Regions from separate parts of the Nitrosomonas domestica genome, predicted to be linked through region 1. Evidence: predicted binding sites of a transcription regulator. Region 1 holds the regulator's gene; the other holds the start of a gene.

Region 1 (4,015 bases):
ATCTATGGGCAATTGCTGGGAATACCCGTCCGCAATATCAAAGATACTGAAGACCTGCAACTGACGCTCTCCGAATTGCGTAATAAACATATGGTATTGATTGATACCGTCGGGATGAGTCAACGCGATCGAATGGTGGTGCAGCAAATGTCCATGCTCAGGAATTGCGGAATGGAAGTAAAACGCATTCTGATCTTGAGCGCTACTTGCAATGGCAAAACATTGGACGAAATCATTTCAGCTTATCAAGAGGGGGGCATATCCGGTTGCATCATCACAAAGGTTGATGAAGCGGCGAGCCTTGGTGTGGTATTGGATGCGGCGATACGCCGGAAACTGATGTTGCATTATGTCGCCAACGGACAAAAGGTTCCGGAGGATATTCATGCCGCGCATTCACGCTACTTGTTGCACCGCGCTTTCAAATCGTCACCTAAGGATTCCGCGTTCACTTTGCAAGATGCGGAATTCGCCCTGATCATGGCTACCAAGGGCGAAGCGGAGACGTTGTCATCGATGGGTCAAGCGATTGCAGGATTGGCATATGACTAGATTTATTTTGCAAGATCAAGCGGCAGGATTACGTCAGCTTACCGGTCTGCGAGCACTTGATTCCGGACGGGTATTTACGATCGTGGGCGGAAAATCACGTGTGGGAAAAACCAGCGTTATCGTGAATCTGGCCTCCGCATTGGCTCAGAATGGGCAACGGGTGCTCCTGATCGATGAGAATCCCTGTCATAACAACATTTGCACGAGTTTTGGCATAAAAGCGCGCTTCGATTTATTGCATGTGATTCACCGCGATAAGCGTCTGGAACAGGTGATTTTGCGCGGCCCGGACAACATATCCATTTTGTCCGCAATGCGCGGCATCCAGGCTTTGAGCAAGCTCAATCCTCTGGAACAAAACTGGCTTATCAAGAGTTTCTCGGAGCTTACCGATACTGTTGATATCGTTCTAATTGATACTGCAATGACCGGTACAACGCATGTTTTACCACTCAGCCTGGCATCGGAACAGATCTTGGTTGTAATTTCTGGATCGGTTGCATCTCTGACAGGTGCTTATGCGCTCATTAAAATCATGAGCCAGGAGTATGCCCGGCAGAATTTTCTAATATTAGTCAATCGGGTCGATTCCGAAGCCGAATCTCTCGCGATCTATCAGAACTTATACAAAGTCGTGCGGCATTACCTATCCGCATCACTCGAATACGTCGGTTATATACCAAATGATGACAAGCTGCATTACTCGACACAGTTATGCAAATCGATATTGTCAACCTACCCGAATTCTCAGACAGCCGAGTGTTTTAAACATCTCGCTCAAAACATTTTACGCTCTGCGTGTCCGGATCGGTATGACGGTGGAGTTAATGATTTTATGCAACGGTTAATTCGAACAAGCCTTTTAAGTATGGACAATTTTACGGTGTGAGTGAATATGTATACTGCGACTGGAACCAAAGCAATTGATAAAGAACAATTTATCGTTGAGTTTACACCGCTGGTGAAACGGATTGCTTATCATATGATGACTCGATTGCCTGCGAGTGTGCAAGTCGACGACCTTATTCAAGCCGGAATGATCGGGTTGCTGGATGCGATCAACCGCTATGAAGGTTCATACGGACGCCAATTCGAAAGCTACGCGGCGCAGCGTATCAGGGGATCAATCCTGGATGAATTACGCGAAGCGGATTGGCTGCCTCGAAGTATCCGCAAGAAAATGCGACGAATCGAAGCTGCCGTGAATCTTTTGGAGCAGCGCAACGGTTGCGCGCCAAGCGAGCAAGATTTGGCGAATGAGCTCGATATGTCTCTCGATGAGTACCACGAAACTCTACAAAGTGCACGCGGCGCCCAGTTAATCTATTACGAAGATTTTCAACAAGATGATGAAGAACCGTTTTTGGATCGGCTATTTGTTAATACCGAAGGCGACCCGCTTAATGCGCTATTGGATGATAATTTTCGCAGTCTCTTGATTGCTGCGATTGATAATCTACCGCCAAGAGAAAAACAGGTCATGGGCATGCATTACGAGCAAGAAATGAACTTACGGGAAATCGGGGAAGTGCTTGGTGTGAGCGAATCACGCGTATGTCAATTACATACACAGGCTGTTGCAAGGTTACGCAGCCGCTTAAGAAATCTTTAAATCGTCAGGCCGGCTATCCAGTGAATTAATTGGATTTCGCGATGAATAAAAAAGCAAAGATGGATTTAAACAGTGTCGGCGGCATTGTACTGGCATTTGTTGCCATCATTGGCGGGCAAATCCTTGAAGGAGGGCATGTCGGCTCATTGCTGCAACTGGCAGCCTTTTGTATTGTTGTCGGGGGCACGGTGGGTGCAGTTCTACTACAAAGCCCTATGAAAGTTTTTGTTAATGGTATCAGAATGAGTGCTTGGATTTTTTACCCTCCTGAATATTCACCGCAAAACTTAATTAAGCAAATTGTCAATTGGTCTCATATCTCAAGAAAAGAAGGATTATTAGCGCTGGAATCCTATGTATCCACAGTTAAAGATCCTTTCACAAAAAAGGGATTGCAGTTATTAGCTGATGGAAGTACCCCGGAAAAATTACGAGAAATTTTGGAAATCGATATTTTGACTCTAGAAACGTATCAACGGCAATCCGCCAAAATTTGGGAGGCTGCCGGCGGTTATGCTCCAACTATTGGGATCTTGGGGGCTGTATTGGGGTTGATTCACGTGATGGAAAATTTATCTGATCCCAGTATTCTGGGAACAGGAATTGCAGTTGCTTTTGTAGCGACTATTTATGGCGTAGGTCTGGCCAATCTGATTTTCTTGCCAATCGCTAATAAACTCAAAAGTATTATTAACGATCATGTAACCATGCACGAATTATTGGTTGACGGTTTTGTCGCGATTGCCAACGGTGAGAATCCACGATTTATCGAGAATCGCTTAAAAGGATATTTTGTTTAAGCCGTATTGTTATTTCGATCGCTAGAGTATTGTATGCCCAGAAAAAGAGCCGACAGAAATGAAGATTCACAGGAGAATCACGAACGGTGGCTTGTGTCGTATGCGGATTTTATTACGCTTTTATTTGCTTTTTTTGTGGTGATGTATGCGGTTTCATCAGTCAACGAAGGTAAATATCGAGTACTCAGTTCTTCGATAGTGAATGCATTTAAAAGTAACAATTCGCCTGCATTGGTTACATCTGCACAGTCTATCGAATTTTCAGCTTTGCAAAATCAACACCCAAATTCAGGCGAACCGATCAAGCTGATTGATCATCCAGGTGCCAATAAGGAGAAAAAGCAGGAAAAAATGAAAGGGATGGCTAAAAACATTCTTAATGCCTTAGAACCTTTGATAAAAGATGGCCAAGTAAGAGTAACTCAAAGTTCTCTGGGGATTACTGTTGAAATTAATGCAAGTGTTTTGTTCTCTCCGGGGCAAGCCAAACTTGCAGAGAGTTCTAGTTTAACACTTCAAGCAGTTGCAAATGTTATCAAGGGGCACGAACACGATATTCGCGTCGAAGGACATACCGACAATGTACCGATCAATACAGAGAGTTTTCCATCAAACTGGGAATTGTCGTCAGCCCGCGCTAGCAGCGTGATCCGATTATTTATTGAAAATGGTGTAGAGGCACATAGGCTGACAGCAATAGGTTATGGTGAAAATAGGCCAATCGAAAGTAATGAAACGCCAGAGGGAAGGAAAAGAAATCGACGAGTTACTGTAATGATTTTATCCGCAGATCCCGATAAGATTACTGAGATACCGATTGTTGAAAATTAATCCAGAAAAATCAGATATAGGCTTGGCCTTTTGGTCCATAACAAGAAACATTCCCGGCTGCACTGTGAAGTGCAGCTAAGGCTCGTTGATGATGTTGGTGTCTAGTAGAAATAATTAAACCATTAGATTGGTTTATGCGTTGAGCAGTTTTGGCAAGATCTAAAAGTTCGTTCCAAATCTCTACTATATTGGTCTGATCGGAATTTTGTTGTTTGCGTAA
Region 2 (4,015 bases), 320 kb from region 1:
TCGGAATGATACCCAAAATTTTCAGTAGGAATCAGTATCGTTACTTTGGTACCTTTCCCCGTCTCTCCCATAATGTGAAAATTCCCCTTTAATTGCTGGCAGCGTTCACGCATTCCACGAATCCCATATGATTCATGCTTTCCCATATCGAGATCGGTAATTCCTCGACCGTTATCTATTACTTCGAGCAAAACCATCTGATCTAACTCGACCAGCTTAACTTGAATATGCGTTGCACTGGCATGCTTGGAAATATTTGTCAGAGTCTCCTGGAAAATTCTGAAGATTGCAATCGAAAGATCCGAGTCTATTGAAATTTCATCGCTGCTGCAGGACACCCGGCACACAATACCCGTTCGATTACTAAACTCTTTGGCTTGCCACTGCACTGCCGCGACAATTCCACAATCAAGTATTCCGGGTCGTAAATCCAATGAAATCCTTCGTGTGCTATCGATCACACGATCAACAAGAGATTCAATGGATTTTGCCTTCTGCTGATAAAATTCAATAGGTCTGGCTGCTGAATCAAAAAATGGAAATAACTCACATTTAATAGCCGTTAGCGTCCCTCCGATATCATCATGAATTTCTCTTGCTATCCGGGCACGTTCCTGTTCTTTTACTTTTTGCAAGTAAGATGACAGTTCTGCAAGCTGTTCGCGTGAGCGGGCAATTTCACGTTCAGCCAGCTTATTGCGGGTAATATTGATCATGATCCCATCCCAAAGGGTCGCACCATCGGGCATTTTCCTTGGTGTTGCACGCAAGCTGATCCATTTAATATCGCTATCGCCTTTAACTTGAATGCATCCTTCCCAATTCCAAGTTGAAAGTTGCTTGGCAGATATCATCATCAGTTGATCATAATAAACTCTATCATCCGTCAGAATTAATTCCGGAAATAAGCCAGGATTACTGATCAGCATAGATGGCGACAACCCTAACAGGGTTTCGCTGGCATCGCTCACATATAAAAAACTTGCTTGGTGATTAGCATCCACTTGAAATTGAAAAACAACACCCGGAAGGTTAGATGTAATAGCCTGAAACAGTTCTTCACTTTTTTGCAGTGCAGTTTGCGTTGAAATAAATCGTTGATAATTTTCAGATTCACTGATACTTCGCCTTATTACCGGAACCAATCTCGCAAGATTCGTCTTGGTCAACAAATCGTAGGCCCCCAATCCCATTAGAAACTCCACTGCTTCATCGCTTATTTGATTGGAAACAACTATCACCGGAATGTCGGGTTTATTTTTTTTCGCAGTCTCAATTACTTGTATTGCAGTCAGTTGCGGCAAGTTATTTTCTGACAGAATCATGTCCCAAGTCTGTGTTTGAAGCGCATCTTCTAGTCCCTTCTTTGTATCAACACAAACATAGTCAGTTTGAAAATCACTTTCCGCAAGGATTTCCAATATCCGATTCACATCCTCATCCGAGGATTCAATCATTAATACCCTTAATGTCAAGTTACGAATCATCTGAGTTCTTCATCCATTAAAGCTGACAGGTCACGTAGCAGTACTCACAATTAACTACCTGAAAATCATTCCAATTTTACAAAACATTCGCGCTGTACAAAATACTTTATATCATGAATTACCGTTATTAATTCAAATATTAGATAAAAATCATGAAGGTAAATTCCTAAACTTTTCAAATCGCTTTCCGATAACTGCAAGCAACGGTGGTTGTATACCCTCTTGGATTGCGGGGCATGCCAGCGTATTAAAGGCAATAGTGCCTAAACTAAATAGTTGAAAAAAGGAGAACCCAAATGCCACAAATCATTAACTCTAACGTTGCCTCATTAAATGCACAACGCAACCTGAATACTTCACAAAATGCATTAAATACTTCATTGACACGATTGTCCTCAGGCTTGCGGATTAACAGCGCTAAGGATGATGCTGCAGGTCTTGCAATTTCTGAAAGAATGACCTCACAAATTCGCGGTTTAAATCAAGCTGTCCGCAATGCAAATGACGGTATTTCTCTTTCACAAACTGCTGAAGGCGCCTTAGGCGAAATCGGTGCCAACTTACAGAGGATCCGTGAATTGGCTGTTCAATCTGCCAATGCAACCAATAGCGCCGGTGACCGGGCTTCGCTCCAAGCTGAAGCTGCGCAATTGAGTGCCGAAGTTACTCGTGTAGCCAGCCAAACTCAATTTAATGGCTTAAACTTATTGGATGGTTCGTTCTTGAATCAAAGCTTCCAGGTCGGTGCCAATGCAAATCAAACTATCAACATCGCATCAATTTCTGATGCAAGAGCCACGGCATTAGGCAGCCACATACTGACAACCAATGGTACAGCAATGGGTACAGCAACCGCTGCTGCGGCTGCCTCTGCTGCCAATGGTGTTGCGGTAGAAGCCGGTTTAACACTTGCTAATAATAAAGGCGTCACCGGTAACATTAGCTATGCAGCGGGCGATGACGCTAAAGCTATTGCAGCGGCCATTAATACGGCTGCTTCGGGTATCGGCATCACTGCAACCGCATCCAACAGTGCCACACTCGGCAATCTATCAGGAACAGGCACAACTGCTTTAACAATCAATGGCAGCACAGTTTCTGCCACAATCACTGATGCCGCCGATCTAAGCGGTTTGGCTTCCGCCATTAACGGATTGCAATCTACTACCGGTGTCACCGCTTCATTCGCTTCTGCGACGGATAAATCGGCAATTACACTGTCAACATCAGATGGCCGTGACATCGTATTAGCAGATTTTACCAATGGCACCATCACCGCCGACGTCACTGCCGGCGCAACAACAAGGACGCTAACCAGTGGTGGTAATGACTCAACAACTGTCACGGGCACCATTGAACTTTCGAGCGCCTTCGGACAGATCACTGCGGCAGGAAGTAATGCCACGGAATTTGGTGCTACCACCAGCTCTTTCAATTCTGTAGCTACATTGGATATATCATCCGCAACCAATGCACAAACAGCGATCAGAACATTGGATGAAGCATTAAAATCCATTAACAGCTCACGTGGCGACTTGGGTGCGATTCAAAATCGCTTTAGTTCAACGATTGCAAACCTGCAAACCGCATCGGAAAATCTCTCAGCTTCTCGGAGCCGGATTCAAGATGCTGACTTTGCCGCAGAATCAGCAAACCTCACACGCGGACAAATTCTGCAGCAAGCTGGTGTTGCAATACTGGCACAAGCGAATTCACTGCCTAACAACGTACTCTCACTGTTACGTTAATAACAAACGTAATATTGCTTTAAAAACAGCTGAAAGAGCTCGGAAACCAATAAAATCCATGCTCTTTCAGTTATAAGGAGTCAGATCATGACTATCAGTCAATTAAATGGAACCAGCCTATCGCCAGTTCCTTCATTAACGACATCGACTACCAAGAAAATGTCCGCATCAAATACCGAGAACATTGCTATGGCGGCTTCTATCGTTGGATCAAAAATTGGTAATTCGATGGAATCCGAGGAACAAGTAAAGCAAGCCGTTCAGAAGATTCAGGGAACCGTTAATAACCTGGCACAAAATTTGCAGTTTTCGATTGATGAAGATACTGGAAAAACGATCATAAAGGTAATGGATGTGCATACCGAAGAAGTTATTCGTCAAATTCCAACAGAAGAAGCGGTTGAGATAGCTCGCACACTAGACAAAGTACAAGGCCTGTTATTCAACGGTAAGGCATAATTTAAACATAGGTAGAGTTTTGAAATGCTTTCATCACCCGGAATTGGATCAGGTTTAGATATTAATGGCATCGTAAGCAAACTAATGCAAGCGGAAAGCCGTCCACTTACTGCTTTGGATAGCAAAGAAGCACAGCAACAAACAAAATTAACTGCGTTTGGTAGCCTGAAGGGTGCATTATCCTCATTTCAAAATAGCCTTACCGCACTTTCAAGTCCGGCAAAATTTAACGCAATGACGGCAAGTATTGCAGATAACACATTAGCTAATGTCAGTGCGACATCTGCGGCGGTAAGCGGGAGTCATTCGATCGAGATTCAG

Evidence for each region. The regulator FliA, encoded in region 1, starts transcription of late flagellar genes. The targets are predictions, from matches to a motif close to CTAAAGTTNNCNNAAANNNTGCCGATANNA.
Region 2: RBH92_RS06200 (flagellin N-terminal helical domain-containing protein) is a predicted target of FliA. The motif match lies at 1,654-1,683, and genes of this name have one in related genera.

The regions. Positions count from the first base shown of each region.
Region 1 covers NZ_CP133083.1:1,615,275-1,619,289, reverse strand. Annotated here, with positions in the region: gene flhF (flagellar biosynthesis GTPase FlhF) at 1-552, shown strand, start outside; gene RBH92_RS07620 (MinD/ParA family ATP-binding protein) at 545-1,441, shown strand; gene RBH92_RS07615 (RNA polymerase sigma factor FliA) at 1,448-2,164, shown strand; gene RBH92_RS07610 (flagellar motor protein) at 2,206-2,964, shown strand; gene motD (flagellar motor protein MotD) at 2,998-3,795, shown strand; gene RBH92_RS07600 (flagella synthesis protein FlgN) at 3,806-4,015, opposite strand, start outside.
Region 2 covers NZ_CP133083.1:1,300,022-1,304,036, reverse strand. Annotated here, with positions in the region: gene RBH92_RS06205 (hybrid sensor histidine kinase/response regulator) at 1-1,457, opposite strand, end outside; gene RBH92_RS06200 (flagellin N-terminal helical domain-containing protein) at 1,784-3,235, shown strand; gene RBH92_RS06195 (flagellar protein FlaG) at 3,323-3,694, shown strand; gene fliD (flagellar filament capping protein FliD) at 3,719-4,015, shown strand, end outside.